One region of the Glutamicibacter sp. PAEs-4 genome, then DNA from elsewhere that is predicted to be linked to it. Evidence: riboswitches for the same ligand, from Rfam matches in the RefSeq annotation. Region 1 holds a riboswitch; each other region holds the start of a gene.
The links. Region 1 has a riboswitch for S-adenosylmethionine ahead of ACR9WD_RS14730 (hypothetical protein). Riboswitches for the same ligand answer to the same signal wherever they lie in the genome.

Region 1 (10,533 bases):
TGCCGACCAGCGAACGGTCTTCCATGGTGATGCCTTGCTGCACCAAATCGCCCAGCACCACGAAGAGCACCAGCTCGAATGAACTGAGCTCGCCGAGGGTGGACCGTCCCGCGGCGCGGGTGGCCAGCCACAGGATGATGAACGCGACGGCAGCGCGGATGACGATATCCATCAGGGGATCCTCCAGGTTCTGATCTCTAGTTCCGTTGTATTGCCATTCACCTCGATGCCCAGCACCCCGCCGCTGCTCGGGGACCACTGATCCGAGGCGCGGCCGGTGAGCGTGGCGACCATTTGCCTGGACCCTGGCACCGGGGCCACCTCGAATTGGATGGTGCCACCTGCGCCGCTTGCTACGGACTCGGGTTCGGGAAAGGCCGAGAAGTCCTCGAAGAGCATCAGGTAGTCCTCGTTCAGCTCCAGGGTGATGGTCTCGGGCAACGGCTCGGCAGCGGTGATTTCAATCCTCAGCTCGATTTCATTTCCGGCTCTGATCACGGTGGGGAGCTGCACTTCGGCCGTGAAGCTGTCGCCGTCCTTCACCACGCTCTTCTCCTGGGCGAACAGGCCGAGCAAGGCAGCCACGACGATGGCTGCAACCGCCAGGAATGCGGCACGGCGCAGCCGCCGGCGCTTGCGATTGCTATGCGCAGATTTGATGTCATCCAACGTCGAATCATTGATCTCGGCTTGGAAGATGTTCAGCATGGAATTCTGGCCTCCTTGCGCTTTGCCATCGAGGCTAGGCCGTCCCGCCCGAGTACGGACAGGTGGCGCATCAGTTCACAGGAGACATCCAGATCGCTGGCACTGATGGAAACCTGTGCATTCAGGAAATCTCCTTGAGCTGGAGCGGCACCGGTGCCATCGTGTTTTGAAGGAGGAGATACGCATGAGCAGCAACGACATACTCAGTGACCAGCAGATCAGCGACTATCTTGAGGACCTGCCGCATTGGCGGGAAATCCCCGGCGGCATAGCCGCCGTTTTCCAGACCAAAACAGCGGCATCCGCCATCGAGCTCTTCAGCGATATTGCCGGGGCCGCCGAAATGGACAACCACCACCCGGACGTGGACTGGCGCTACAACCGCGTCTTCGTCACCACTACTTCCCATGACGCCGGAGGGCGGGTGACCACCCGGGATATCGCCCTGGCAAGCAGGATCTCCGAACAGGCCCGCGCACTTGGCGCCACCTCCCGTCCGGAACTGATCCGCACGGTGGAAATCGGCATCGATACAGCCGACCCGCAGCAGGTCGCCGCGCAGTGGGCCGCCGGCCTGGGATACCAGCAGCAGGAGGACGGCAGCCTGGCCGACCCGAACCACCGGTTGCCTGCCATCTGGTTCCAGAAAACAGAAGATCCCAACCCTAACCGGCTGCACCTGGATGTGTGGGTCCCGTTCTCCGAAAGCCAGCCGGTACTCGAAGCGCTGGACAGCGAAAGCACGGAACTTGATAGCCAATACGCGCCCAGCTTCACCGTGGCGACGGATCGGCAGGGCAACAGGTTCTGCATCTGCACCGAGCAGGACCGCTAGCACCGCCGGCGCTCGCCGAATTTGCCGAATATTGCATTAAACCGGTTGTTGGACTGCTTGGCCAGCCGGGGGATAGATTGAAATCACCGGAGCCAGCTGGGCCATGTCGGCTAACCGCAGCTCGGCGCGAAAAGAGGGGGACCCAGTGGGCACTGCACAGGAAATCACCGCTTCGATCGAGGAACAGCTGTCATGGCAAGAAGAGCTCTACAAGCATTTCCACCGCAATCCCGAGCTGGGGCTGAAGGAGCATGAAACCTCGGCGCGGATCTGCGAGGAACTCGAAGATCTTGGCTATGAAGTCCAGCTGATCGGCGGCACCGGAATCGTTGGGGTCCTGCGCAATGGCGAGGGCCCGGTGGTCTTGGCCCGCGCCGACATGGACGCGCTGCCGGTCACCGAGGACACCGGGCTGGAGTATTCCTCCGAGGTTCCGGGCGCCATGCACGCCTGCGGCCACGACATGCACATGGCCACCCTGCTCGGTGCGGCAAAGTACCTCGCCGGAAACAAGGAAGCCTGGTCCGGCACCTACATCGCCCTGTTCCAGCCGGCCGAGGAAACCGCGGCCGGCGCCAAGGCGATGGTGGAAGACGGGCTGGTGGACAAGATTCCCAAGCCCCAGGTGGCCTTGGCGCAACATGTGATGCCTGCAGAAGCCGGGGTGATCGGGACCACCGCCGGGCCGATTCTCTCTGCCGGGGATTGCCTTCGGATCACTGTGCATGGACGCGGAGCCCATGGCTCGATGCCGCACAACTCGATGGACCCTGTGGTGCTGGCCTCCTCCATTGTGCTCAAGCTGCAGACAGTGGTTTCCCGCGAAACCCAGCCCGGGCACTTCGCGGTGCTCACCGTCGGGTCGCTGACCGCGGGCACCACCGCGAACATCATCCCGGACCGCGCTCAGCTGCTGCTGAATATCCGCACCTACGAGCCAGCCATCCGCCAGCGCGTCATCGATTCCATCCACCGGATTGTGCGCGGCGAATGCCAGGCTGCCGGCTCGCCCAAGGAACCGGAGTTCGAGTTCTACGACCAGTTCCCGCTCACCAGCAATGACGAGACGGCCAACGCCAAGATCACCGCGGCTTTCGAAGCCCATTTCCCCGAGGGACAGGTCTACCATGCAGACCCGGCCACCGCCTCGGAGGACTTCAGCACCATTCCGGATGCCTTCGGCATTCCCTATGCCTACTGGACGGTGGGCTGCATGGATCCGCAGAAATACAAGGATGCGGTGGCCGCGGGAACCGTCGCCTCCGATATCCCGGCCAACCACTCGCCGTTCTTCGCACCGGTGATCCACCCAACCCTTCAAACAGCAACCAGCACCCAGGTGGTGGCCGCACTGGCCTACCTGGGCACCGGAGCACAAGAGTAGGGAGCAGACGATGTCCGCAGCACCGACCACGGGCGCCACTACCTAGCAGCCCACCGACAAATGGCTGCTGGGCATCGTCCTGGCAGTCATCAACTTCTGGCTTTTCGCCCAGACCCTGCTGAACGTCATTCCCGGGATCCGCGGCCAGCTGGGCGTCGAAGAAACGCTGGCCAATCTGGCGGTGTCCATCACCTCGCTGTTCTCCGGCATCTTCATCGTGGTCGCCGGCGGGCTGGCCGACCGGATGGGCCGGGCGAAAGTCCTTTACCTGGGCATCTGGCTTTCCATCGCCGGCTCGCTGCTGATCGCCGTGACCCCGGAGAACCTGGGCGGGCTGACCAGCGCCATGCTGCTGGGCGGCCGCGTGGTCCAGGGCCTGTCCGCCGCCTGCATCATGCCCGCGTCCATGGCCCTGGTGAAGACCTATTACGAGGGCAAGGACCGCCAGCGGGCCCTGTCCTACTGGTCCATCGGCTCCTGGGGCGGTTCCGGGTTCTGCGCACTGTTCGGCGGGCTGATGGCCACCAGCTTCCTGGGCTGGCGTTCCATCCTCTGGATCTCCATCGTGCTCTCGGTGCTGGCGCTCTTCCTGCTCAAGGGCACCCCGGAATCCAAGGCCGAGCAGGATCCGGCAGCCGAGCGCCGCTTCGACTACACCGGCCTCATCGTCTTCATCCTCATGCTGGTCTCCATCAACGTCTACATTTCCCAGGGTCCGAATATCGGCTGGCTGAGCCTGGGAGGCATCGCGCTCGTGGCGATCTTCGTGGTCACCGGGCTGCTGTTCTTGCAGATCGAGGTGCGCAGCCGCAATCCCTTCGTGAACCTGAAGCTGTTCTCCAACGGCACCTTCACCGGCGCCACGCTGTCCAACTTCCTGCTCAATGGCGCGGCCGGCACGCTGATTGTCTCGCTGGGCCTGGTCCAGGTGGCGGCCGGGATGTCCTCGCTGCAGTCCGGCCTACTGACCTTGGGCTATCTGGTGGCCATCCTTGCCACGATCCGCGTGGGTGAGAAGCTGCTGCAGCGCTTCGGGCCGAAGAAGCCGATGCTCTGGGGATCGATGTTCACCGGTGTGGGCATCCTGATGTGCTCGATGACTTTCCTGTATATCGACCAGTACATCTTGCTCTCCGTTATCGGGTTCACGCTGTTCGGCATCGGCCTGGGCTTCTATGCCACGCCGTCCACCGACGCGGCGCTGTCCAATGTTCCCGACAGCGAGGTGGGCTCGGCATCCGGCATCTACAAGATGGCCTCGTCACTGGGCAACGCCATCGGCGTGGCCATCTCCGCGGCCCTGTATGTGGCTGGACAGGCCATGGATCCGGCACTGATCCAGTCCTGGGGCCTGTTCATTGGCCGGCAGGACAATGTGGCGTTGCGCTTCGGTGGCGCCATCGGCCTGTTGTTCAACGTGCTGATGGTGGTCATCGCGATCGCCGCAATCATCGTGACCGTTCCTTCGGAGAAGCAGAAGGACAGCGAGAGGACCAAGCACGACGAGGTGGCGCCGCCGCCAATCGGGAACTGATCGAATCGCTTGCTGGGCCGGTGCTGCGCACCGGCCCAAGCCGAACTGTCGGTGGTGCCCAGTACTATCGAACCAAGCTCACGGAATCGCGGCGCTAAGTACCTGGCTAGCCGCGTGGCAACCCTCCTCATCGAGCGGGGTGCCCCAGGGGAAGAGCCGGTCCGGGAAGCCATCCCGGGCAAGTCGATCGGTGGTGCTGATCCTTCAGGATGCTGCGCCGCCTGGAACGAACGCGAGGATGCCATGGGCGCCGAACATGAATACACAACAGGGAATACGCAAGGAACCGACAGCGAGCGGAAGTGGCACAGCGTGCTGCTGGACTATCCCTTCCACGCGGGATCGAGCACCCTCCAGTCAGGGGGATTCCTGGCCTTCGAAGCCGAGAAGCAGCGAGGTGGACTGCTGTGCCTGAATCTTCCCCACATCCACGAATACGTGGCCCGCTGGATTGCCGCCGGATTCACCCCGGAACTGTACTGGGCTGTCAACGCAGGGCTGAAAGCCGCGCTGGACCATGCCCGCCGGCTCTGCAGAAATGTCGGGGACCAAGAACTCCTTGGGCGACGGCTGGAACTGCTCGGGATCACCGCCAAAAACCCGCAGGCTGGCCAGACTTATCTGCGCGTGACCGGCAAGGACCCGATCACTGGCCGAAGCATCATGGAAGAGCGGACGCGCCCTGAGCACATTGTGCAGCTGGTGCCCGAAGCCTGGGCGGAATTCCCGCGGCTGCTGGGCTTCGAACGCCCGTCCGTGGCCCTGTCCAAGTACATCCGAGGGAACTGCGCCAGCGAGGTTCCCTGCAGCGTGCAGGCGTAACCGGGGCTAGGTTTCCGGTGGATGAAAATCCGCCGGAAACCAAGCCGCTTGGCGTTAATTCCATAATCTATGATTAACGCCACCATCCCCGGAATTTTGCGGTTAATCGAGCGTTAACCACTGGTTGGCAAATATCAATCGGAAGGATGATACTAAGTGTCCAAGCGGAGCGCTAGACTGGCAATCGCTCTTCAATCACGCTGCCCTTAATCCGAAGGCCCAGCATGCAGGAGAGCGTGATGCCAGCGAGGATTTTCCACATGCTTCTCAAGCTCATCTTGAAACACTCCAAACCCTATGCCGGGTGGATCGTTGCAGTAGTCATATTGCAGCTGGCCACCACCATGGCTACGCTCTACCTTCCCAGCCTGAACGCCAAGATCATCGATGTCGGCGTGGTCAATGCCGATATCGACTACATCTGGCGCACCGGCGGACTGATGCTGGTGGTGGCCCTGATCCAGGTGGCCACCGCCGTCGCCGCCGTCTACTTCGGTGCCAAGACCTCCATGAGCGTCGGACGCGATGTCCGCCAGGCGGTCTTCGAGAAGGTCTCCACCTTCTCCGCCCAGGACGTCAACAAGTTCGGTGCCGCCACCTTGATCACCCGCGGCACCAATGACGTGCAGCAGATCCAGATGCTCACCCTGATGGCGCTGAACTTCATGATCACCGCGCCGATCATGTCCATCGGCGGCGTGATCATGGCGATCCGCGAAGACCCGGGGCTGTCCTGGCTCGTCTGGGTATCCGTGCCGCTGGTGCTCATTGTCGTCGGCCTGCTGGTCATCAAGCTGATGCCGTTGTTCCGCGACATGCAGACCCGCATCGACGGGATCAACGGCGTGCTGCGCGAGCAGATCACCGGCATCCGCGTGGTGCGCGCCTTCGTGCGCGAAGAGCATGAAACCGAACGCTATGCCGATGCCAACCAGAAGCTGACCGACCTGGGCGTGAAGGTCGGCAACCTGTTCGTGCTGATGTTCCCGGCGATCACCATGATCCTGCACCTGTCCACCGCCGCCGTGCTCTGGTTCGGTGGTCACCGCGTGGACAACGGCGACGTGGAGGTCGGTGCGTTGACCGCGTTCCTGCAGTACCTGCTGCAGATCCTCATGGCAGTCATGATGGGCACTTTCATGGCCATGATGGTCCCGCGCGCCATGGTTTCCGCCGACCGCATTGCCGAGGTGCTGGACAGCGAGCCGAGCATGCTCGACGCCGCCGAAAGGCAGATCGAGCTGCCCACCCCGGGCACCGTGGAATTCAAGAACGTCACCTTCGGATACCCGGGGGCCGAGGCTCCGGTGCTCTCGGACATCTCCTTCACCGCGAAGCCCGGGCAGACCACTGCCATCATCGGGTCCACCGGTGCTGGCAAGACCACCTTGCTGAACCTGATTCCGCGGCTCTACGACGCCACCGAAGGGGAGATCCTCATCGGCGGGGTGCCGCTGAAGGACCTGGGCCGCGACACCATTTCACGGAACATCTCCGCGGTGCCGCAGCGGCCCTACCTGTTCTCCGGAACCATCGCGAGCAACCTGCGCTTCGGCGCCCAGGAGGCCACCGAGGACGAGCTGTGGGAAGCGTTGCGGGTCGCCCAGGCCGAAGGGTTCGTGGCAGAACGCGAGGGCCAGCTGGACTCCAAGATCTCCCAGGGTGGCACCAACGTCTCCGGCGGACAGCGCCAGCGCCTGTGCATCGCACGGGCCTTGGCCGCCAAGCCGAACACCTATCTCTTCGATGATTCATTCTCGGCGCTGGATGTGAACACCGATGCCAAGCTGCGTGCCGCCTTGGCCGAACCGACCAAGGACGCCGCGGTGATCATCGTGGCCCAGCGCGTCTCGACGATTACCGGTGCCGACCAGATCCTGGTCCTGGACCATGGCGAAATCGTCGCCCGGGGAACCCACGAGCAGCTGCTCGAAACCTCGGAAACCTATCAGGAAATCGTTGCATCCCAGCTGAGCGTGGAGGAGGTGGCCTAAGTGGCGAAGAAGCAGAAGAATATAGATCCGGCGCAGCTGGATAGCGAATTGGCCGAGGTCAACGAATTCGACGCAGCGGCGGGAGCCGACGACTGGAGCGGCGGCGCCCCGGTGCGCAAGGCCGAGCATTTCTGGCCATCGGCCAAGCGGCTGATCGGGCTCATGTCCCCGTATAAGCTGGGCATGGTGCTGGTCTTCGCCCTGATCACCGTGTACGTGGTGCTTTCGGTGATTGCCCCGCGGATCCTGGGCAAGGCCATGGACGTGATCTTTGCCGGGCTGATCGGCAAGAACATCCCCGAGGGCACGCCCGCGGAACTGGTCATTGCGCAGCTGCGCGACTCCGGGCAGGACACCCAGGCCGACATGCTCTCGAAGGTGGACTTCATCCCCGGGCAGGGCATCGACTTCACCCAGCTCTCGCAGTACATCCTGATTGTGCTGTCCATGTACTTCATCGCCTCGCTCTTCTCGTGGGCCTCGGGCTGGCTGCTGAACAAGCTGGTCATGCGCGTGGTCTACAACCTGCGCAAGGACGTCGAGGACAAGATCAACAAGCTGCCGCTGAACTACTTCGACACGCGCCAGCGCGGCGACCTGCTCTCGCGCGTGACCAACGACGTGGACAACATCCAGAACGCGCTGCAGCAGGCGCTGAGCCAGCTGGTCTCCTCGATCATGACGGTTCTGGGCATCGTGATCATGATGTTCGTGGTCTCCTGGCAGATGGCGCTGATTGCGCTGGTGGCCCTGCCGCTCTCGGCAGTCGCCGCGGGCGTCATTGGCACCCGGGCGCAGAAGCTGTTCACCGCGCAGTGGAAGAACACCGGTGCGCTCAACGGCCAGATCGAGGAATCCTTCTCCGGCCACGAGCTGATGAAGGTCTTCGGCCGTGAAGAGGACATGGTAGAGCGCTTCACCGCACGCAACGAGGAGCTGTACAAAGCCAGCTTCGGCGCCCAGTTCGTCTCGGGCATGATCATGCCGGTGATGAACTTCGTTTCCTACCTGGCCTATGTGGGCATCGCCGTGGTGGGCGGCTTGCGCGTGGCCTCGGGCACCATGAGCCTGGGCGATGCCACCGCGTTCATCCAGTACTCGCGCGAGTTCACCCAGCCGCTGGGGCAGATTGCCGGCGTGGCCAACATGCTGCAGTCCGGCGTGGCCTCGGCCGAGCGCACCTTCGAGCTGCTGGATGCCGAAGAGCAGGAGCCGGACCGCGCGCAGGACACGCTGCCTGCCCGTACCGATGGCCATGTCTCCTTCGAGAACGTGTCCTTCTCCTACAGCGAAGACAAGCCGCTGATCGAGGACCTGTCCTTCGATGCGGATCCAGGCCACACGGTGGCCATTGTCGGTCCGACCGGCGCCGGCAAGACCACGCTGGTGAATCTGGTGATGCGCTTCTACGAGCTGAACTCGGGCAAGATCATGCTCGATAACCGCGACATCACCGAGCTCTCGCGCGCCGACCTGCGCTCGAAGGTGGGCATGGTGCTGCAGGATGCGTGGCTGTTCGGCGGAAGCATCATGGAGAACATCCGCTACGGCCGGCTGGATGCGACCGATGAGGAAGTCATCGAGGCGGCCAAGGCGACCTTCGTGGACCGCTTCGTGCGCGCCCTGCCCGATGGCTATGACACCATCATCGACGAGGAAGGCACCAACGTGTCGGCCGGCGAGAAGCAGCTGATCACCATCGCCCGCGCGTTCGTGGCGAACCCGTCGCTGCTGATCCTGGACGAGGCGACCAGCTCGGTCGATACCCGTACCGAGCTGCTGGTGCAGCAGGCCATGGCCGCGCTGCGCAGCGACCGCACCAGCTTCGTGATTGCCCACCGTCTGTCGACGATCCGCGATGCCGACACCATCCTGGTGATGGAGGCTGGACGGATTGTGGAGCAGGGCAACCACGAGTACCTGCTGGGAACGAAGGGCGCCTACTACCGGTTGTACCAGTCCCAGTTTGCCGGCCCGGCCGAGGACGTGGATGCGAACCCGGATACGGCTGCGGTGCCTGCTACCGGCGGAATGCCGCTGACCGATGCGCCGGTTCCCGAGCCAGGGGCGAACCTCGACTCATAGGAACTAGCGGTATCAGAGCCGCGGCTGGACTGGACCTCGGTCCATTCCAGCCGCGGCTTTTTGCATGCCCCGACCGCGCGACCCGAGGTGAGCGTGGTGCAATGGACAGGTGATGTTTAGGCAGTTGGAATACTTCGTTGCCCTGGCCCGGGAACAGCATTTCGCGCGGGCCGCCCAGGAGTGCCGCATTTCCCAGCCGGCGCTGTCCGAATCCATCAGGAAGCTTGAAGCCGGGCTCGGGGTGCCGCTGGTGCGCCGCGGGCACGCGTTCCAGGGGCTGACCGCGGAAGGCGAAACGGTGCTGCGCTGGGCCCAGCGCCTGCTGGCCGACCGCGATGCGCTGGCCCAGGAGGTGGCGGCGCTGCAATCCGGGCTGACCGGCACGCTGCGCCTGGGCGCGGTGCCCGCCGCGTCCTCCACGGTCGCGCAGCTGTCCGATGCCTTCGCCCGGGCCAATCCGAAAGCAGCGATCCATGTCCAGAGTAGCCTGCGCTCCACCGGCATCATTGCCCAGGTCCGCGACTACGAACTCGATGCGGGGCTGGTCTACGCGGATCCTGCGCAGTTGGGTGGACTGCTCGCGCTGCCCTTGTACCGTGAGGAGCACGTGCTTCTCACCAAGGCAGGGATGTTCGCTGGCGAGGGGCAGCCAACCGCCGTGGACGAGGTGCTCTCGCTGCCGTTGTGCCTGCTGGATTCCTCCATGCGCGGCCGCCAGCTGCTGGACGAGGTGCTGGCTTCCCACGGGCGCAGCGCCGAGCCGCGCATCGAGTGCGATTCGATGATCACGCTGCTGGCGCAGGTGGCCACCGGCCGCTGGGCGAGCGTAGTCCCGAAGCAGTGGCTCGAACCCCTGGGCGAGCTGCCGGGCCTTGTCCAGACGCCCCTTGCCGGTCCCCGCATCACCAGCCAAATCAGCTTGGTGATGACCGGGCACCAGCCGCTGCCGCTCATGTTACGCGCATTGCTCTCTGCGACGGGCGACCTGTATCCATCCGTAACAAAGGATCTTGACTTGGCTTGATAAGTTAGCCCGATTGAAACATCAGAAATAATGCTTGGACATGATCAAGGTGTTGATGCAACTCTGAAGTGGCAGAACCGCTCCTTTTTGCAGGAAGCTGGACGACCCGCAAGGAGCGATCATGGAGAATTTCCGGAACGTGCCGGC
Region 2 (10,533 bases), 220 kb from region 1:
GGATGATCAGGCCAACCATGACCGCAGCCATCGCTGGGAAACCCAAAGCGAGCAGCAGCGGTGCAATCACCGCAGCTGGAGTGCCGAATCCGGATGCGCCTTCGATGAAGCTGCCAAAGAGCCAGCCGATGATGATGGCCTGCACCCGTCGGTCAGCCGAAATGTTATTGAAGCCCGCCCGGATGGTGTTCATCGCGCCACCGACAGTCAGGGTCGCGAGCAAGAGCAATGCGCCGAAGACGATATACAGCATGGTTGATGCGATAACCAGGCCTTCAATGGACGCTGCGAGCACCCCGTTGAAGTCCATTTTCCACACCCAAAGCGCGACTACTACCGCAACGACGTATCCAACGGGCATGGCGTATTTTGCGGGCCAACGGAGCCCGGCGAGAAGAATGCCCACCACAAGGATCGGTGCCAGTGCCAACAGTGCGAGCACACCTAAGTTGTCCATATCCATGGTCCTTTCTGACCATACTCGCGCAGAAATCCACCCACGCGTGGACTCGATCGTTGCAGCAAGATGACCCATATATGGTCAGACCACTATGGTCTGACCATAAGAGCATAACGTGAAACACGTCACTTTGGTGAGCCTCGTCACGAAAACCGCGGATGCAGAACATATTCACGGGCTATTTATCCAGACAGCGACTTGGGTTGACCTTGTTCTTCTGGTCCAGGTCCCCCGCGAGCCGGCGCCGGAAAATTTCTAAGATTTCCACCAGCCCGCATGCCTTTTCACCTCTATGGAGCTGTTTAAATGCAGGAAGTGCGGCACCTTGCGGTGCCGCACTTCCTGCCGGTCAAGCTTCATGCAGCGATTAGCTCAAGGTCCAGGAGCGCTTGGACAGGCCATACCAGAAACCGTCAATTGCGGTCTTGGCGTCGATGCCGCCCGAGGCGTAAGCAGCCCCCAGAGCAACATACAGCGGAGCCCAATGCTCCGAACGCGGATGCGCTTCGCGCGCTGCCGGGGCCTTGTGCAGGAAGTCGAGGATGGAGTCCACGTCGCCGCGGGCCATGGCTTCTTCTGCCCAGTGGTCGAACTCGCTGGAGGCCGAAGGAGGGGCCGCATCAGCTCCACCGGCCGGGTTGAACCACTTGAGGTTGTGCGTGGTGAATCCGGAGCCGACGATCAGGGTACCCCGATCCCGCAGGGGGGCCAAGGACTTGCCCAAATCGAAAAGCCCCGAGGGATCCAGTGTTGGCATGGACATCTGCACCACCGGGATATCGGCTTCCGGGAACATTTCCTTCAGTGGCACGTAGGCTCCATGGTCCAAGCCGCGGGTCTCATCGCGTTCCACGTGGTGGCCGTAGGCCGAAGTGAGACGTTCGACTTCATTCGCCAGCTCAGGTGCCATCGGGGCGTCGTAACGCACGTCGTAGTAGTTCTGCGGGAAACCCCAGAAGTCGTAGACCAGCTCATTCTTCTGGTGGGTGGCGCTCAGTGTCACGGGCGCATTTTCCCAGTGCGCTGAGATCATCAGAATATCTTTGGGCTTCTCGAAAGCGCCCGACCATGCGGCTAGTTCGCCGGTCCAGCGCTGATCGTCGGCCAATGGAGGCGCGCCATGGCTAAGGAACAAGACGGGAGGGGTGTCGGATCGCTGAGTCATGATTCAAAGCTAGCAATCATTAGTTGAAGCGTCAAGCTTTATTTTTCGGTCCCCGCTACTGGCAAGGTTACTGAATCCACGATCGCCCCCAGGAGAACGACAATCGCAGACGATTTTCCCAACCTAGTCTTTTCCGGGCACTAAATGACGTTCAGCTACTGTGTCCCTTTTCGTTTCACGCTTCGGATTAGTACGGCTACGGAGTCCAATATCAGACTTATTGGCCGTTGAACTTTAGAATGGTTTCTATGCAAGAAGAAGAATTGATGCAGACGGTCGAAGAAGAATTCACCGCCATCTTATTGCGTGCCCGCCAAATGCTGATCCGTCGTGCCAAGATCATCCACCCGGATCTGCAGGACCCGGGGTACCGCTTGCTTGCAGTGGTCATCCGCGATGAGGCGCAGCAGCAGGGGGCGCTCGCAGAGAAGCTGCGCTTGGACAAGGCAACCATTTCGCGCCTCGTGCAGCACCTTGAGTCCTTGGACCTCGTCACTCGTACCCAGGATCCTGCCGATGGCCGGGCCCAGCTGGTCTCGGCAACAGATACTGCCAAGGAAAAATGGCGTTCGAGCGGCAACACGTTGCGTGAGGAACTGCGCCGCCAGCTCAAGGAATGGGAAGCATCCGAACTGAAGAACTTCGGAGATCTCCTGCATCGCCTCAACCACAGCTTTGACGAGATACTCTAATGCCCCACAAGCAGCTGAAGCTTTGGAAACCATCTAGTTTCCAAAGCTTCAGCTTTTTGCGCATCAATCCATCAGTGCCAAGAAATCATCGGCATTCAGCGCGGCGCTCTGAGCGCCCTCGGCAGTGTCGCCCAAGACATCGTTGAACAGCTGCGTCTTCTTGGCCTGCAGCGCGAGCACCTTGGATTCGATGGTGTCCTTGGCTACCAAACGATACACATAGACGGGCCGGGTCTGCCCGATGCGATGGGCACGGTCAATCGCCTGTGCTTCAGCCTGGGGGTTCCACCACGGGTCAAGCAGGATGCAATAGTCCGCTGAGGTGAGGTTGATGCCGAATCCTCCGGACTTCAGCGAGATGAAGAAGACCGGGAAATCCCCCTCGCTGAAACCGTCAATCAGTTCCTTGCGCCGCGGTCCACTGGTGGAGCCGTCAAGGTAACCGTGCTCAATGCCCAATTCCTCGGCGACGTCGCGTGCCCTGGACAGGAAGCTGGTGAATTGGCTGAAGACCAGGATCTTGTGTCCTTCGGAAACCGCATCCCCCATGAGCTCGCGCAGCATTTCCAGCTTCGCGCTGGGCGCATTGCCTTCGCCTACCAGCGAGGGATCCAAAGCCAGCTGGCGCAGCAAGGTCAGCGACTGGAGAATCCGGAAGCGATTCGAATCGACATCGCCAACCAGGCCCAGCACTTCTTGCCGCACGCGCTGGAAGCGGCGGTCATAGGCTTTCCGGTGCCCTGGCTCCAGCTCGACTTCCAGGACCTGTTCGGTCTTTGCCGGCAGCTCGGGAACGACCTGCTCCTTGGTGCGGCGCAGCACGAATGGTCGCAGACGGTTCTTCAAGCGTTCCATCCGCTCTTGGTCCCCGTCGGCGATTGGCTTCTGGTAGTTGTCCTTGAAGGACTTCGCACCACCCAGCAGGCCAGGGGCTGCCAGCGAGACCAACGCCCACAGTTCCATGAGGTTGTTCTCCATGGGCGTGCCCGTGACCACGAATTTGCACGGCACCGGCAGCTGCCGGGCCTGCTTGTAGCCTTTGGAGGCATGGTTCTTCAGCTGCTGGGCCTCGTCCATGATCATCACGTTGAAACCGGCGGCCTCAAAATCCTCATAGGCCAAGCGGAAGATCGTGTAGCTGGTCACCACCAACTGGGCATCGCCGATCTGCGCGGCCAAGCCCTCGCCGTTCTTCTTCGCTGTCGAGGTGATGCCGGTGACGCTCATGTGCGGGGCAAAACGCTGCGCCTCATTGATCCAGTTGCCCACCACCGAGGTAGGGGCAAGCACCAGGAACTTCTGTGCAGGATCCTCGACGCGTGCCTGTTCCAGGCAAGCCAGCAGCTGGACAGTTTTGCCCAGACCCATGTCGTCGGCGAGGACTCCGCCAAGGCCGTGGGTGCGCAAGAAGTCCAGCCAGGACAGCCCATGGCTCTGGTAGGGGCGCAATTCGGCATTGAAGCTTCCCGATAGCGCAACCGGCTTTATCTCTTCGCCGCTTTGCAATGCCTTCATGGTCTGCAGCCACTGGTTGTGCTGGGCTTCGATAATTCCAAGATCCACCAGTTCCTGCCACCAGTCGATGCTCAACTTGTGGATGCGAATCGTATCGCCCTGCACGGTGCCCAGCTCCCCGGCTTCGGAGATCAGTTGGCGCAGCTGGGCAAAGTCCGCACCATCAATCGGTATCACCGTCAGGTCATCGAGGATGAGGTATTCATCTTGCTTGGTCAGGGCTTCGAGCAGCAGCGCGAACGGCACTTTGATCTCGCCCAGGAGCACTTCCACGGACAGGTCGAACCAGTCCCCCGTGCTTTCACCCGCTTCGACGCTGACCGTCGCCGGGGCATCGCTGATCCGGTACTTCGGCAGCCGATTCTGCTCCTCGATGATGACATCGGGATGCTCTTCCAACAGCGGCAGTGCGTGGACCAGGAAGTCGATGGACTCAGAGGTGCTGAATTTCTTCGGAGGGAAAATTCCTGATGAGGTCAGTTGCCCCAGCGAACCCAGCTCGCCGAGCTTGTCCTGCACCGAAGCGGCAATTTCCTTTTCCACGGCATGCTGGCGAGGTCCCTTGGTGGAGTACTCCCAGGAATAGCGCACGGTCAGCGGGGTTTGGATGCTTTCCAAGGACAGCTTGAGGCTGGGGCGCGCGGGAACCGGGATGCGGTAGCTGCCATCTTCGCTCTTCAGCGGCGCCATCACGCGCAATCGGTCCAGATGCTGGGTCTCGAAAAGCTCGATGGCTCCATCCGGAACGATGTGCGCACCGGAGTCGATGAATGCCGCCAGTTCCTTCGTGACCGGTTCAGCGAACTGCGCCAAGCCGAGTTCCTTGGCTTTCGGCAAAGGGCTGGAGGCGTAGGCCAGCAGGGTCGGCGGCGTGCCGATCGGCAGGAGGTGGTGGCGCTCTGCACCCGGCCCGCGCAGCTTGCCTTCCATGCGCAGGCCCTGCTCAGTGCGTCGCACATCCACGTGGGCCATGGCCGGTTGCTCGCTGAACTCCACCGGGAGTTTGGCAGCGGATCCCCCGTTGACGATCTGCACTCCGGCTTCGCGCAGGGCCTCGAAGGCGTCCATCAAGTCCTGGCCCGGCAGATCCATCAGCGAGATCCAGTCCTTGGGATCCCACGAATGCCGGTAGGTATTCTGTTCTACGTGTTCGCGCAGCCGGTCCAATTCAATGACCGCTCGGCGCTGCTTCTTGGAGAAGCGCGCATCGAAGGCGACATTGCGCCAGCTGACTCCGGTCTGGACCCAGGGGCTCTTGGTGCCCCGGCGGGCCGGCCGCGCCTGCAAGGTCAGCGCGTCCTCGCCGCCGTAGCGGGGTTCGCTGACCACTTTCAGGATCAACCCCAGCGGCTCCTCGGCGATCGGCGGCTCATCAGAAATTACCGGAAGCAGGCGGTCAAGGGTCCGCTCCCACTGCGGCTTGCTATTGCGTTTCCATGCGAAAGGGTCCACCCCGGAGTCGGAGACGAAGAAGCCCTGGTCCTCTTCGGTAGTGACTTCAATGAGCAAGGCGGCGACATCCTCGCAGGATTGAACGCCCGGATGCTTGCTGCAGAAGCTGGTGAAACTGATATTGCCGCGGTTGATTTGCAGCTCGGCCATCACCGATTCGCGCAGCACCATTGCGGAAATGCGGGAATATCCCGGCTTCATGTCCCGGTGGACGATCTCCACTTTTCCCGAATCGCACAGGAACTGGCCCAGATTGTATTCGGATTCGGTCACCAAGGTCTGGGCCGCAGAAAGTGTCAGCTGGAATTCCATACTCGCCGTTCATTGTTCGTGCAGTGGGCGCCCGAGAGCTCGATCCCATCTTAGCGAGCAGCCAGACAAGTTGCCCGATGACGAAAAGTTACCCCTGCCCTTTACGCGCTGGCACCGCAACCGATAGAAAAGAACCACAGAATCACGAGTTCCGCTCTTTGAGCCCTGGCTGAGTGGATGGCAACCCTCCTGCGTCATTGTGCGGGGTGCCCCAGGTGAAGATTCGACGCATCTTGAACGCCAAGGTGCGTAAGCGATGGCGCCCCTTGCGCCAGAAAGGGGATTAACTCCTCATGTCTAATGCAGCATCTACCCTGACCGTATCCGAAGACCGCGCACAGCGCCTGCAGGAAGCAGGCAAGGGCTGGGGCGAACGCATCTCGGCGGCCCCGCAAAGCGCCAAATTGACCTTTACCGTCGAGGGCGAGGGTTTCGATTCGGTAGCCAGCAACGTTGTCTCCGGGAAGCACACTTTCCAGGTCGACGAACCAGCTGCCCTGGGTGGCAATGATGTCGCGGCAAGCCCGGTGGAATATGCGCTCGGCGCGCTGATCTCCTGCCAGGTTGTGGTCTACCGCTTGTACGCGCAAAACCTCGGCATCCAGGTGGACGAGGTGAAGATCCAGGCCAACGGCCACCTCGATGTCCGTGGCCTCTTCGGCATTGACAAGTCCATCCGCCCGGGCTTCTCGTCGGTGGAACTGGACATCCAGATCACCGGCCCCGAATCGGCCGAACGCTATGAAGAACTGCGCCAGGCAGTGGATGCCCACTGCCCGGTACTGGATCTGTTCGCCAACCCGGTACCGGTGACCACTGCGGTGAGCATCGCCAGCTAGCAGATGCGGCAATGGCGCCCCGGGGCCGGATCGGAAAAATTCCGAACCGTTATCCGGGGCGCCATGCGCATGCTGAACTCTTGCTTATCCCTACCGCGTCTGCGAGTAGAACCAGTTAATGTGCTCTTCGAGCAGCTGGGCTGCCCGTTCGCGCTGATTCGTCGCAAAGGCGTGGTGGATGGCCTTGTGCTGGCGGCGCAGCACGCGCACCACCGGCTGCCAGGCCTCGTCGCTGGGCACTGAGTCGGAGACGTAGTCGCTGATCGAGTTGCGCAGCGATTCCATCATCGATTCCACCACGGCGTTGCCGGCCATGGAGGCCAGGAGCACATGGAACTCGGCATCGATGCGGTGGAAGGACTCGCGGGAAAGCTGCGGGTCGTCCATGCGCATGATCAGCACCGCGGTGCGGTCGATCACCTGCTGGGCGTAGACCGGGTCGCGGGGATTCATTTGCGCGGCCCAGGTTTCCAGCAGAATGCGCGACTCGACGATCTCGCGGACGTTGATGCCCTTGGCCGCCAAGTGCAGCCGCAAGGCCTGCGAAATGCCGGCCGAAGGGTTGGAGATGATCACCGCTCCGGAGTTGGGCCCGGAGCCGGTAGACGTCTTAATAATGCCCATCACATCAAGGATGCGGATGGCATCGCGGACCGAAGCCCGCGAAATCCCATGCCGCTCCGCGAGCGCACGCTCGCCGGGAAGCTGGTCGCCTACGGATAGCTTCTCTGTGCGCAGATCTTCTTCAATTGCCTGGAGAACGATCTGGTACGCACGCGGAGCTGGGTTCATTGACATCGGATCTATTTTAGCCGGTCAAGACTATGGCAGCATCCAGGACAGCACCGGGGTGGACTGCAGGTAAACCAAGCAGCACAGCACCAGCAGCATGCCTACGGACCAACCGGCGACCTTCTTCAGGATCACCGATTCCTGGCCTTCCATCTTCACCGAGGTGGCGGCGATGGCCAGGTTCTGCGGGGAGATCAGCTTGCCGACCACGCCGCCGGAGGTGTTGGCGGCAACCAGCAGGCTCGGATCGATGCCGGCATTGACGCCAGCGGTCTGCTGCAGCTTAGCGAACAGCGCGTTGGCCGAGGTGTCCGAGCCGGTCACTGCGGTGCCGATCCAGCCCAGGATTGGCGAGAGGAAGGCGAAGAACGCGCCGGTTCCCGCCAGCCAGGTGCCGATGGTGATGGTCTGGCCGGACAGGTTCATCACGTAGGCCAGGCCGAGGACCGACAGGATGGTCAGTGCCGCGAAGCGCATGTTGTAGATGGTCTTGCCGATTTCGGCAGCACCCTCGGCGAAGGTCATCTTGTATTCGCCATTGCCGTCATTCAACGAGTAGACCAGGGCCACGATCAGGCCGGTGATCAGCAGCAGGGTGCCCGGGGAAGACAGCCACTGGAAGTTGTAGACGGTGGAGGTGACCGCTTCGCCTTCGGCGTTCAGGATCTTGCCATCCAGGCCCGGCCAGCCGAACTTGATGTCGGTGCTTGCCAGCCATGCAGGAATGTCGACGCCCAGCTTCCACAGCTTGGCCACGCCGAAGATGACGATGACCAGCAGGTATGGGAACAGAGCCATCCAGGTGTTGCCTGCGTGCAGCTTGGTGTTGCCTTCGTGCGGAAGCGCAGCGGCTTCAGCGGTCAGTACGCGCTGGCGTGCTTCGTCGGCGCCCTTCGGGGTCCAGAAGCGAAGCAGGATCACTGCCGCGGCCAGGCCGATCAGCGAGGCGACGATATCGGTCAGCTCGTAGGAGAAGTAGGTGGAGCACAGCCACTGCGCGACACCGAAGGAAATGCCGATGGTCAGCGTTGCCGGCAGGGTCTGGCGCATGCCGCGCCAGCCATCGAGGATCAGCACCAGGATCGACGGGACGAACAGTGCCAACAGCGGGGACTGGTGGCCGACGATGGCGCCGATGTCGGCAGCCGGGATGCCGGTCAGCGCGCCTGCGGTGGTAATCGGAATGGCCACGGCGCCGAAGGCTACCGGGGCGGTGTTGGCGATCAGCACGGCGCAGGCAGCGCGCAGCGGGGACAGGCCCAATGCCAGCAGCATGGTGGCGGTAATCGCCACAGGTGCGCCGAAGCCTGCCAACGCCTCAAGCAGGCCGCCGAAGCAGAAAGCAATCAGCACGGCCTGGATGCGCACATCGCCGCCGCCGATGACGTCGAAGACCCTGCGCAGGTCCTCGAAGCGGCCGGATTTGACGGTCACCTGGTAGAGGAAGATCGCCATCACGACGATCCAGACAATCGGGAAGGCACCGAACACCATGCCCATGACCCCGGAGTTCAACGCGAGCCCGACGGGCATGTGCCAGCCGAAGATCGCGACGATGATCGCTACAGCCAGCGACCCCAGGCCGGCCCAGTGGGCCTTGACCTTGATGATCGCGAGGAGCACGAAGAATGTGAGCAGCGGGATGAGTGCAACCAGCGCCGATAGCGCGATGCTCCCCGCAATGGGGTCTGTCGTGGGTGTAAACACGGTGTGGGCGTCCTTACTCGAGATGGTCTGACCATATGTGGTCCGACCACCTAGAGTACAAGGTGAGAGCTATCACAACAAGTCTTGACTATTTCGAAGAACCTCGCATAGTATGGTCTGACCACACCCTGAAAGAGTCATTTATTATGCGAATTGCTCTCTTTGCCACGTGCATTGTGGATGCTATGTATCCGGAAACAGCCAAGTCGACCGTGAAAATCCTGGAACGCTTGGGCCATGAAGTCATTTTCCCCAAGGCGCAAGCCTGCTGTGGGCAAATGCATATGAATTCCGGATATATGCCTGAAGCGCTGCCCGTCGTCGAAAACCACATTAATGCCTTCGACACCGAAGACTATGATGTCGCGGTCGCCCCCTCGGGTTCCTGCGTCGCTTCGGTCAAGCACCAGCACCCGTACCTGGCCGAGCGCCTGGGCAAGCCCGAGCTGAAGGACCGCGCAGTTGCCGTCGGCAAGCGCACCTATGAGCTGAGCCAGTTGCTGGTGGATGTCCTGGGCATCACCAACGCGGCAGAGCAGCTGGGCAGCTACTTCCCGCAGACCATCACCTACCACCCTTCCTGCCACGGCATGCGTTCGCTGAAGCTCGGCGACCGCCAGCTGGATCTGCTCAAGACCGTTGGCGGCATCACCGTCAACGAGCTTCCGGAAGCCGACCAGTGCTGCGGCTTCGGCGGCACCTTCGCGATCAAGAACTCCGATGTTTCCTCGGCGATGCTCGAAGACAAGATGAAGAACATCTGCTCCACCGGCGCTTCGGCCTGCGCAGGCGGCGACGCCTCCTGCCTGATGCACATCGGCGGCGGCCTTTCGCGCACCGGAGCCAAGCCAAAGACCCTGCACCTGGCCGATATCCTGGCCAGCACCATGGAAGAGACGGTGTCACTGTGACCCAGGTATTCCTCGGCATGCCTGCCGGCGGGCAGGGCAACCTGTTCGAGACCGAGCCATTCCCCAAGGCGGCGCACCGCGAACTGGGCAACACCCAGATGCGCAAGAACCTGCGCCACGCCACCCACACCATTCGCGACAAGCGGCTGAACGTCGTCGGCGAGCTCCCTGATTGGGAAGAGCTGCGCGACGCCGGCAGCGCCATCAAGAACCTGACGATGGCCAACCTCGAAGAGCGGCTGGAGGAGTTCGAGAAGAACTTCACCGCCCGCGGCGGCGTCGTCCACTGGGCCCGTGACGCGGCCGAAGCCAACAAGATCGTCACCGAGCTGGTCAAGGCCACCGGCTCGAATGAGGTAGTCAAGGTCAAGTCCATGGCCACCCAGGAAATCGGCCTGAACGAGCACCTGGAAACCGAGGGCATCGACGCGTTCGAAACCGACCTCGCCGAGCTGATCGTCCAGCTGGGCAACGACAAGCCAAGCCACATCCTGGTTCCGGCCATCCACAAGAACCGCACCGAGGTGCGCGACATCTTCCTGAGCCAAATGCCGGTGGTGGATCCGAACCTGACCGATGAGCCGGCCAAACTGGCCGAGGCCGCGCGCAAGCACCTGCGCAAGAAGTTCCTCGCCGCCAAGGTCGCCATCTCCGGCGCGAACTTCGCGCTGGCCGACACCGGAACCCT
Region 3 (10,533 bases), 670 kb from region 1:
CACGGTGCGCGCGTTGCGCCAGAAGCGGTCCAGCGATTTGGTGGTGGAGACCGCCGAGGCGCCGGTGACGTCGAACAGCGCGCCGGTGGCGTCGAGCACCAGCTGCGGGGTGGTCACGTGGGCCTGCTGCACGGCCAGCTCGGCGCGCAGGTAGGCGGCCTCGGGATCCAGGCCCAGGTCCGCATCCAGTGCGGCATCCAGGTCCCGGGCGGCGTTCACGACGATCGCCTCGGCGGCGAACACGTTGGCGGCCAGCCGGCCCACGCGTTCCTGGATCTGCGCATCGTCACGGAACAGCCCGCCGGATCCGGTGTTGAAGGTGCGGGTGCGGGCGGCCACGATCGCGGCGGCCTCGTCGCGCGCGGCCTGGCCGATGCCCACCAGCACCGCGAGCAGGCACAGCTGGAAGAACGCCGGCTCCAGGGTGGAGGCCACCTTACGGGCGATGATGTTCTCGGCCGGCACCGGCACGTCGGTGAAGGTCGCGGTGCCGGTGCCGGTCAGCGGCTGGCCGAACCCGTCCCAGTCATCGAGGATCTGGACGCCCGGCGCGTTCCGGTCCACGATCGCGTACTGTCGTCCCTCCACCCCGTCGGTGGAGGCCATGACCACGATCCAGTCGGCGAAGATCGAGCCGGTGGTGTAGTACTTCTGCCCGCGCAGCACCCAGCCGGCGTCGGTGGCAACCAGCCGGGTGTTGGTGCTGCCCAGCGCATTGCCGCCGCGCTCGGTGGCGGCGTTGCCGAAGATCTGCCCGGCCAGCACGCGCGGGAACCAGCGCTCCTGGAAATCGGCCGGCTGCAGGGCGATGGTCTCCACGAAGGAGAAGTGGCTGCGCAGCAGGTGGGCGACGTTGGAATCGGCCGCCGCCAGTTCGATCAGCAGCCGGAACAGGTGCTCGTGGCTGACCGGGTTCCCGCCATGGCGCGCCGGCACGCGCAGGGTGGTGAAGCCCGCGTCCTTCAGCCACTGGACCTGCTCGAAGGGCAGGATGCGCTGCTGTTCGCGCTGAAGCGCGCCCTGGGCGATCCGGTCAAAGACCGGGGTGAAGCGTTCAAGCAGCAGCTGGTAGTCCGCCTCGCTGCTGCCGGTGCGGTTGATGGCGTCGGTGCTCATGATGCTCGATTCCTTGGTGTGTGTGAAAACTTCGGGGCCGGTGCGCTAGGCGCCGGGGGCGGCCAGCTCGCGCAGCACGTGCCCGGGGTTGGCGGCCAGCAAGCTGCGCGTGTACTCGTGGCGCGGGTTGGAGAAGACCTCGTCGACGGTGCCGGTCTCCACCAGTTGCCCGCGGCGCATGACTCCCACCCGGTGGCTGATGCGTTCGACCACGTGCAGGTCGTGGGAGATGAACAGGTAGGTCAGCTGCTGTTCGGCCTGCAGCCGCCGGAGCAGGCCCAGGATCTGCTCCTGGGTCAGCACGTCCAGCGCGCTGAGCGCCTCGTCGAGCACCAGGATGCGGGCCCCGGCCGCCAGGGCCCGGGCGATGGCCACCCGCTGGCGCTGTCCACCGGAGAGTTCCGGCGAGCGCTTGGCCGCCAGTTCGGGCGCCAAGTTGACCTGTTCCATCAGCTCGCCGACCCGGGTGGCGCGCTGCTTCGCGTTGCCCAGGCGGTAGTTGACCAGTGGCTCGGCGATGATCGAGGCGACCGGCTGGCGCGGGTCCAGGGCCGAGTCCGGGTTCTGGTACACCAGCTGGGCCTCGCGCCACAGCCGGTAGCGGGCGGCACCGCGCACCGCGGTGACGTCCCGGTCGTTGACCTCGACGCGGCCGGCTTCGGGTTCCAGCAGGCCCATCAGGATCTTGGCGGTGGTGGACTTGCCGGATCCGGACTCGCCGACCAGCGAGAAGGTGGTGCCGCGCGGCACCTCGAAGCTCACGTTATCCACGGCGCGGTGCGCACCGGCGCCGCGGCCGAACGTGCGGGACAGCCCGCTGACCCGGATGGCGGGGGCGGAAGGCCCGGCCGGGGCCTGGCGTTCGCCGCCCGAAACCGCCTGGGCCAGCAGCGCCTTGGTGTAGGGTTCGGTGCTTTCGGTGACCAGGGAGCGCACGCTGCGGTCCTCCACGATCCGCCCAGAGTTCATCACCAGCACCCGGTCGGAGATGTCGGTGGCCACCGCCAGGTCGTGGGTGACGAACAATACCGTGGTGCCCTTCTGCCGGGCCAACGCGACGAACACCTCCAGTACGGTGCGCTGCACGGTGACATCCAGCGCGCTGGTGGGCTCGTCGGCGATGAGCAGCTGCGGGTCCAGCGCGAAGGCGATCGCGATCAGCACCCGCTGCTTGAGCCCGCCGGACAGCTCGTGCGGGTACTGGCCCAGGCGCTGTTCGGGGCGGTCGATGCCCACGCTGCCCAGCAGCTCGATCGCCTTGGAACGCCACTGGCTGCGCGGCACCGAGCGCTGGGGGTGCAGCCGGAAGACCTCGATCAGCTGCGAGCCGATGGTCTTGACCGGGTCCAGGCTCGCCCCGGGGTCCTGCGGGACCAGCCCGATGCCCGCCCCGCGGATGCGGCGCCAGGCGCGCGTATCCAGGGTGGTGACCTCGGTGTCACCGAAGCGGATGGAGCCGGCGACGTGCGCGTCGGCCGGCAGCAGCCCGATCAGCGCCTTGGCCAGGGTGGACTTGCCGGAACCGGACTCGCCGACCACGGCCACGATCTGCCCGGCCGGGATCTGCAGGTCCACGCCGCGGGTGGCGTGGGTGCCGGTGGCGTAGCGCACCGACAGGTCCTCGATCCGCACCACCGGGGAGGTGCTGGTGTTCTTCTGGGTCATTGTCGTTTCCATCTTCAGTCTTGGCGGTGGGGCCCGGCTAGAAGCGCAGGGCTCGGTTGATGCTGCGGCCCAGTGCCGCGGTGAGCAGCACTGCGAGCACGATGACCAGGCCGGGAAGGGTGGTCAGCCACCAGGCGACCGACAGGTACTGGCGTCCCTCGGAGATCAGCAGCCCCCACTCCGGGGTGGGTGGCGGGGCGCCGAAGCCCAGGAACCCGAGCCCGGAGATCGCCAGGATCGCCGCGCCCAAGTCGACGGCCAGCAGGGCCAGCACCGGGCCGATCACGTGCGGGATGATGTGCCGGCGCAGCACTGTGAAGTACCGGCCGCCGCTCATCAGCGCGGCCTGGACGAAGTCACGCGAGCGCACCCGCAGCACCTCGGTGCGCACCAGCCGGGCGAACACCGCGATCGAGGCGATGCCCACGCCGATGCCCAGGGACAGCGGCCCCGGTTCGGTGGCGGTCACCAGGATCAGCGCGATCAGGAAGGCCGGCACGGCCAGCAGCACATCCACCAGGCGCATGGCCACGCTGTCGGCGAACCGCCCCGCGGTGGCGGCGGCCAGCCCCAGCAGGCTGCCGGCCACCGAGCCGACCAGGCAGGCCAGCCCGGCGGTCATCAGGGTCTGGCTGGTGCCGTGCACCACCCGGGCGTAGACGTCGCGGCCCAGGTGGTCGGTGCCGAACGGGTGGGCCAGGCTCGGCGCGGAGAACTTCTGCGCCGGGATGCCGGTGATCGGATCCTGGCCGGTGAACAGGCCCGGGGCCAGGGCCCAGGTGAACAGGAAGGCCAGCGGGATCAGCATCCACCAGTTGGCCAGCCAGGCCAGGACCGTGCCGCGGCGGCGCGGCGCCGGTGCGGCTTCGCCCGGCTCGGTCGGCTGCTGCCCGGCCGGTGCGACGGCATGCTCGGTCAGTACACTCATGTCCTTGCCCTTCCTAGGCGGCCAGCGCCCGCGGCGAGCCGGCGCTGGCGTTGATGATGCGCGGATCCAGTTGCGGGTGGAGCAGGTCCACCAGCAGGTTCACCAGGGTGAAGGCGGCCGCGGTGAGCAGCACCAGCCCCTGGACCAGCGGGATGTCCTGCACGGTGACCGCCTGCAGCACCAGCTGCCCGAGCCCGGCCCGCGCGAACACGGTCTCGGTGATGACCGAGCCGGCCAGCAGGGTGCCGATGGTGATCCCGGCGATCGACAGGGCGGCGGGAGCCGCGTTCTTCAGGGTGTGCCGGAAGAAGATCCATCCCTCCCCCGCCCCCTTGGCGCGCAGCACGTCGATAAACGGCTGGGCTTGGATGTCCTGCACGCTCTTGAGCAGGACCTGGGCGATCGGGGCGCTGAGGTGAATGGCCAGCACCAGGATCGGCAGGGCCAGGGACATGAAGGAGCCATCCGGGAACAGCGACATCACGCCCAGCTGGACCGCCAGCAGCTGCAGCAGCACCAGGGCCAGCCAGAACACCGGGATGGAGATGAACAGCGGCGGCAGGTTCAGCAGCGCCCGGCGCAGCCCGGCGCCCCGGGCCAGGGTGGCCGCGGCGACTAGCGCCACGGCCAGCACCACGGCCAGCGCGAACGCGCTGCCGGCGAGCACCAGGGTGGAGCCAATCACCTCGCCGATGCGGGTGATGACCTGCGAACCGGAGGACAGCGAGTAGCCGAAGTCCCCGCGCAGCAGCCCGGCCAGCTGGGCCAGGTACTGCAGGTGCAGCGGCTGGTCGTAACCGTAGTAGGCCTTCATCCGCTCGATGGTCGCCGGGTCGGCGGCCGCGTCGGTGGACAGGAAGATGGTCACCGGGTCATTCGGCAACGCCTGCACCGCCAGGAAGATCGCGGTGTAGGCCAGCCAGATCACCAGCAGGGCCTGGCCGATGCGCTTGAGAATGTATCCGCCCATGTCGCTTTGCTCCGATCAGCCGTTGGACTTCCAGGCGCCCTGGAAGATCGGGGCGGTGCCGGAGGTGAATTCGACGTGGGCGTTCGCGTTGGCGCCGTAGACCTGGACCTCGTCCCAGAGCACCAGGGTCAGCGCCTTGTCCAGCACCAGGGCCCGCTGCTCCTGCTCGATGAGCTTCAGGTGCTCGGCCTCGGTGGTGGCGGACTGCTCACGCAGGAACAGTTCGTTCAGCTCCTTGTCGGCGTTCAGGGTCTGGGAGTTGTTGGCCGGGCCGTACACGGGGCCCAGTCCCCCGTAGGCGAACTGGCGGGTGCCGAAGAACTCGACCTTGTCATCGACCAGCGCGGTGGCCAGGAAGGTGTTGTCGGCCGCGCGGTTGACCAGCTTCACGCCCAGTTCGCGCCACTGCTGCTCGATCAGCTCGAAGGCCGGCTTGATGACCACCGAGTTGTTGGAGGTGGACACGGTGATTTCCAGCTTCTTGCCGTCCTTCTCGCGGATCCCGTCGGCGCCGGGAACCCAACCGGCCTCGTCCAGCAGCTGCTTGGCGGTTTCGGGGTCGTAGGCCAGCTCGGCGGACAGGTCCACGAAGCCCGGTGCCTGGCGGTTGAGGATCGACCCCGAGATCACATAGCTGTCCGAGAGCACGGTGTCCTTCAGGGCCTGGCGGTCGATGCCGATCTGCAGCGCCTTGCGCACCTTGACGTCGGCCAGCTTGCCCGATCCGATGCGCACCGCCGCGTGGTTGGCGGTCAGGTCCACGCCCTGCGCGGCCAGCACCTGGCCGCCGCCGGCGGCCAGCGCGGCCTCGTCGACCGGCTGCAGCCCGCGGACCAGGTCAACCTGGCCGGACTGGGCGGCCCCGGCACGGTGCGCGACCTCCGGCAGGTACTTCACCACCAGTTCGTCGAGGTAGGCCGCGCCCTGGTTCTCGGCGGTTTCCGGGGCCCAGGCGTAGTCCTCACGGGCGGAGAAGACCACTTCCTCGTCCGGCTTCTCCGATTCGAAGACGAACGGGCCGGAGCCGACGATCTGCGCGATCGAGGACTGCCCGGCGTTGTCCAGCTTCAGCGTTTCCGGGGCAACGAGCCCGGCGGTGACCGACGAGGTGGCACGCAGGAAGTTCGCATCCGGGCGCTTGAGCGTGACCTTGACCTGGTTTTCGCCCACGACCTCGGAGGACTCGTAGGCGCCGAAGTCCACGTTCGGCTGGATCTGGGCCTTCTTGATGCCCAGGCCCAGTGCGTCGAGGTTGGCCTTGACGGCCTTGGCGTCCAGCGGCGTGCCGTTGGAGAAGGTCACCCCGTCACGGATGGTGAAGGTGTATTCGGTCTTGGCCTCGTTGGAGCTGAAGTCGCTGGCGATCCAGCCCACAAGCTTGCCCGACTCGACATCGAAGTAGGTCAGCCGGTCAAGCACCGAGTTCAGCACGTTGGCCTTCTCGTAGAAGCGGGCCGCCTGGGTCTGCCAGTTGTTGATCGGGGTGACTTCGGCGTAGACGAAGCTGCCGCCCTCGACCGGCTCGCCGGCGGCGGCCGGGGACTCATTTGCCGGGGTGGCCGCGCTGTTCCCGCCGCAGGCGGTCAGCGACAGGCCCAGGGCGGCGATCAGTGCGGTGGCTTTCAATGCGAATCGTGTTGGCCGCATGTTTTCTGTGTTCCTCTCGGTAGTGCCCGAGGATCACGCCGAAAGCAGGCCCAGCTCCGCCAGGGGCGGACGGGCGGGACGGATAGTCCCACCCATGGACCGTTGCGAAATCTAGCAATCTCCATCGGTCCTGGCCTTAGCACCGATCCCCCGCGGGGTGGTTGCTGCGACGTCATCGAGCCAGGTCTCTCGGTCGCTCTGGATGGTGTGGTGCCCGGTGTTTTGCGGGCAATTTCAGTGTGCGGCCGCTCCCGACATGTGACCAAGCATGTCTTCATGAGCTCGTCACAAAGTCATCCGGGGACTTACTGGGGCGCCTGAACACCATGGAAGTCGCGTAACATCCGGTCACATGACGCGAGCGTGACGCCGGAACCGAATTTTCCTTGACGGATGGTGAGTCCGCGATCATAATGCCCGACGCCGGCCGGCGGGTCCGATCTGCCCGCACGGTCCGACGCCGGAGTGCGGAAACGATGCGCCGGCGGCACGCCTTCCGGGCCCGTTGAACCATTTGCCAGGCTGTACCGTGACAGGTACATGGAAAAGCTGTCGGCCGGCACGGCCGCAAACCAAAGGGGATTCGTGGAGGATCGGGACGCAGCGACGCTGCGCCACATGCACGAGCTGCACGCGGCGGATTTGTGGCGTTACGTCTACTCGCTCACGCGGGACACCTACCAGGCCGAGGACATCGTCCAGGAAACGCTGTTGCGCGCCTGGAATTCGCCGGACCTGCTGCGCGAACGAGCCGAGGCGGTGCGCGGCTGGTTGTTCACGGTGGCCCGCAACCTCGTCATCGACCAGGCCCGCAGCGCCAGGTCGCGACACGAGAAGTCCAGCGACCTGCTGCCGGAGAACCCGGCGGGCGACCACGCCGAGCGGGTGTTCGACGAGATTCTCATACGTGATGCCCTGGCCACGCTCAGCCAGGCGCACCGGCAGGTCGTGGTGCTGGCCTACTATGGGGCGCGCAGCACCCACGACATCGCCGCGGAACTGGACATCGCGGAAGGGACGGTCAAGTCCCGCCTGCATTATGGGATGCGGGCCTTGAAATTGGCATTGCAGGAACGGGGGGTCACGCGATGAGCGAGCACGACGAGGTTTTCGAGTGGGATGCGGCCTACGTGCTCGGTTCGCTCAGCCCGGCCGACCGGCGCCGGTTCGAGGCGCACCTGCAGGACTGCGAGCGCTGCCGGCAGTCCGTGGCCGAGCTCGGTGCCCTGCCCGGGCTGCTCTCCCGTGCCCCGCACCCGCCCGCGGAACAGGACTCGACTCCCCAGCCGCCCCTGGACCTGCTGCGCAAGACCCGCGAGCGTCACCTGGCCCGGCGCCGGCGGCGCACCACCAGGATCTTCGCGCTTGCCGCGGCGGCGGGCCTGGCGCTGGTGCTGGCCATCGGCGTCCCGCTGTCACTGCGCCCGCAGGCCCCGGCCATGCTGCTCAGCCTGCAGCCGGTGTCGGGACAACCGATGACCGCGCAGGTGGGCATGGACCAGGTCGCCTGGGGCACGCGGCTGAAGGTGAACTGCGATTATCCGCAGGGCTACTCCTTCGGGGACGAGAACGAACCGTGGTCCTACGCGCTGTTGGTGACCGACACAGCGGGTGCCACCATGCAGGTGTCCACCTGGAAGGCGGTGCCCGGCCGTGAGATCACCCTGGAGGCGGCCACCTCCCTGGCCATGGACCAGATCTCCGAAATCCTGGTGCAGACGCAGTCGGGCGAGGAGGTCCTGCGCGCCCCGGTGCCAAAATCTTAGGAAGATCGGTGAACCTTTGTGATCGGAGTCTCGTGTTAAGCGTGAACCGCACCGTGCGGTCACGCGAGAAAGGACTGACCCGATGAAGACCCGAATCATGACAACGAAGCTGGCCGCCGCGGCCGCACTGGCTCTGCTGCTGGCTGGCTGCGCGAACGGCGGCGGCACCACGACCGAGGAATCGGCTCCCGCCGGCGGGTACGACGCGCCCTCGGCCAGCAGCTCGATGGCGGCGGAGGGGGTCACCTCGCTGTCGACCGCGGAAACCGAGCTGGGCCAGATCGTGGTGGACGGCAAGGGCATGACCGTCTACCAGTTCGACAAGGACACCCAGGGCGCGGACACCTCGGCCTGCACCGATGAGTGCCTGACCGCCTGGCCTCCGGTGCACGGCGAGGACGTCGAGCTGGAGGGCGTCACCGGCGAGGTCGGTACCATCACCGGCAACGACGGGCAGCCGCAGCTGACCCTGAACGGCTGGCCGCTGTACTACTTCGCCTCCGACAAGCAGGCCGGGGACACCACCGGCCAGGGCGTGAAGGACGTGTGGTGGGTGCTGGATCCGGCCGGCGAACCAATCAAGTGAGTTCGCTGGGCGCACGATGTCCGGGCGGGGCGTGACGGGTCGCGGATCGGCTCCCGTCATGCCCCGGCGCCCGGCCCGGCGGCCTTCGCCCGGCCATGAGGCCCGTCACAATCGGAGGCGGTGCCCGGCCGTTCATGCAGCGCCCAAACCGGCCGTCCAGCGCCTTCCGGCGGACCCGCGGCGAGCTTGCCGCCACGTTTGCGACTTCGGCCGGACTTTTTCCGCACAGATCACCGTCGTGCACGAGCGGCAATCCGCAACGCCATCCCGTGGCGCAGGCCGGTAGCGGACCGCCGTCGATCCCTCGCCGATGCTGCGGAAATTCCCGAAATGACGGGGATCGAAGAGATTACGCCATGATTTACACTCCCTAACTGGTTCGGTTAGGCTACCCTTGTTCGACATCATTCGCATCGTGTCCCGAGGAGAGCCCCATGCCCCGCCCCAAACTGCTTGCCGCCCTGGCCGCCCTGGCCGTGCCAACCATGGCATTGACCGGCTGCGGGGTCATGGGCATCGGCCAGGCCCCGGCAGACCTGCAGATCTACTCCGCCCGTCATTACGATCTGGAGGGCGCGTTCGGCGACTTCCAGGACCAGACCGGCATCACCGTCGAGTTCATCTCCGGGGATGACGCGGAGCTGCTCGAGCGCATCAAGGCCGAGGGCGAGAACTCCCCGGCGGACGTGTTCATGACCGTGGACGCCGGCAACCTGTGGAACGCGGCCCGCCAGAACGTGCTGGCCTCGGTGGACTCGGCCACCTTGGAGCAGGCCGTGCCCGAGGACCTGCGCGACGCCGAGGGCCGCTGGTTCGGCCTGGCCATGCGGGCGCGCACCCTGACCTACAACCCGGACAACGTCGACCCGGCGGACTTCGATCCGGCCGACAGCTATGCCGGGCTGGCCGACAAGCAGTGGAAGGGTCGGTTGTGCATGCGCGACGCGACCTCCTCCTACACCCAGTCGCTGGTCGCCAGCCTGATCGACCTGCACGGCCGCGACAAGGCTCTTGAGATCGTCAAGGGCTGGGTGGCCAACGACGTGCAGATCATGGGCAACGACATCCTGTTGCTGGAGGCCATCGACGCCGGGGCCTGCGACGTGGGCATCAACAACCACTACTACCTGGCCCGCACCCTGGCCGAGAACCCGGACCTGAACGTGAAGCTGTACTGGGCCAGCCAGCAGGGCGCCGGGACGCACGTGAACATCTCCGGCGCCGGGGTGGTCGCCAACTCTGACAACCCGGAGCAGGCCCGCCAGCTGATCGAGTGGCTGGCCACCACCGGGCAGAACTCCTTCGTCGACGGCAACCACGAGTTCCCGGTCAAACCCGAGGTCAAGCCGGAGCCGCTGATCGCCGAGTTCGGAGAGTTCAAGCGGATGCCGCTGAATGCGGCCGCCTACGGCGACCTGAACGCCGAGGCCATCGAACTGCTCGCGGAGGCAGGCTACAAGTGAGCCTGCCCGAGACCCTGGCCCGTCCCGGGTCCAGGGCGCCTCGCCGCCGGCTGCTGATGGCCGGCGGCCGCCCCGCATGGTCGCTGGCCGTCGTGCTCATCGCCTGCTTCGTGGTCGCCCCGGTGGCCGCGGTGCTCATCCAGGGGCTGGGCAGCCTCACCCAGGAGGCCCTGCCGCGCGACGTGTGGGCCATGATCGGCACCACCGTCGCGCTGCTGCTGGGCGTCGGCGCCGGCACCCTGCTGCTGGGCGGCGGGCTGGCCTGGCTGGTCACCGCCTACCGCTTCCCGCTGCGCGGGCTGCTCAGCTGGGCGCTGGTGCTGCCGCTGGCCATGCCCGCCTACATCCTCAGTTTCGTCTTTTTGGCCACCTTCGACGTGGGCGGGCCGGTG

Region 2: linked by a shared signal. The riboswitch ahead of ACR9WD_RS13730 (OsmC family protein) and the one ahead of ACR9WD_RS14730 (hypothetical protein) in region 1 are both predicted to bind S-adenosylmethionine.
Region 3: linked by a shared signal. The riboswitch ahead of ACR9WD_RS01410 (ABC transporter substrate-binding protein) and the one ahead of ACR9WD_RS14730 (hypothetical protein) in region 1 are both predicted to bind S-adenosylmethionine.

Annotation. Positions count from the first base shown of each region.
Region 1 is NZ_CP195017.1:3,121,904-3,132,436, reverse strand. It holds gene ACR9WD_RS14755 (DUF421 domain-containing protein) at 1-172, opposite strand, end outside; gene ACR9WD_RS14750 (hypothetical protein) at 172-708, opposite strand; gene ACR9WD_RS14745 (4a-hydroxytetrahydrobiopterin dehydratase) at 893-1,543, shown strand; gene ACR9WD_RS14740 (M20 family metallopeptidase) at 1,689-2,927, shown strand; gene ACR9WD_RS14735 (MFS transporter) at 2,992-4,461, shown strand; SAM riboswitch class IV at 4,538-4,650, shown strand; gene ACR9WD_RS14730 (hypothetical protein) at 4,705-5,283, shown strand; gene ACR9WD_RS14725 (ABC transporter ATP-binding protein) at 5,544-7,277, shown strand; gene ACR9WD_RS14720 (ABC transporter ATP-binding protein) at 7,278-9,362, shown strand; gene ACR9WD_RS14715 (LysR family transcriptional regulator) at 9,475-10,386, shown strand; gene ACR9WD_RS14710 (FUSC family protein) at 10,508-10,533, shown strand, end outside.
Region 2 is NZ_CP195017.1:2,905,675-2,916,207, forward strand. It holds gene ACR9WD_RS13710 (L-lactate permease) at 1-457, opposite strand, end outside; gene ACR9WD_RS13715 (dioxygenase family protein) at 828-1,625, opposite strand; gene ACR9WD_RS13720 (MarR family winged helix-turn-helix transcriptional regulator) at 1,874-2,317, shown strand; gene ACR9WD_RS13725 (DEAD/DEAH box helicase) at 2,381-5,596, opposite strand; SAM riboswitch class IV at 5,737-5,858, shown strand; gene ACR9WD_RS13730 (OsmC family protein) at 5,890-6,435, shown strand; gene ACR9WD_RS13735 (FadR/GntR family transcriptional regulator) at 6,526-7,227, opposite strand; gene ACR9WD_RS13740 (L-lactate permease) at 7,258-8,934, opposite strand; gene ACR9WD_RS13745 ((Fe-S)-binding protein) at 9,081-9,845, shown strand; gene ACR9WD_RS13750 (LutB/LldF family L-lactate oxidation iron-sulfur protein) at 9,863-10,533, shown strand, end outside.
Region 3 is NZ_CP195017.1:284,864-295,396, reverse strand. It holds gene ACR9WD_RS01430 (acyl-CoA dehydrogenase family protein) at 1-1,116, opposite strand, end outside; gene ACR9WD_RS01425 (ABC transporter ATP-binding protein) at 1,162-2,781, opposite strand; gene ACR9WD_RS01420 (ABC transporter permease) at 2,819-3,709, opposite strand; gene ACR9WD_RS01415 (ABC transporter permease) at 3,723-4,679, opposite strand; gene ACR9WD_RS01410 (ABC transporter substrate-binding protein) at 4,695-6,326, opposite strand; SAM riboswitch class I at 6,445-6,535, opposite strand; gene ACR9WD_RS01405 (sigma-70 family RNA polymerase sigma factor) at 6,867-7,418, shown strand; gene ACR9WD_RS01400 (anti-sigma factor family protein) at 7,415-8,092, shown strand; gene ACR9WD_RS01395 (COG4315 family predicted lipoprotein) at 8,175-8,678, shown strand; gene ACR9WD_RS01390 (extracellular solute-binding protein) at 9,113-10,141, shown strand; gene ACR9WD_RS01385 (ABC transporter permease) at 10,138-10,533, shown strand, end outside.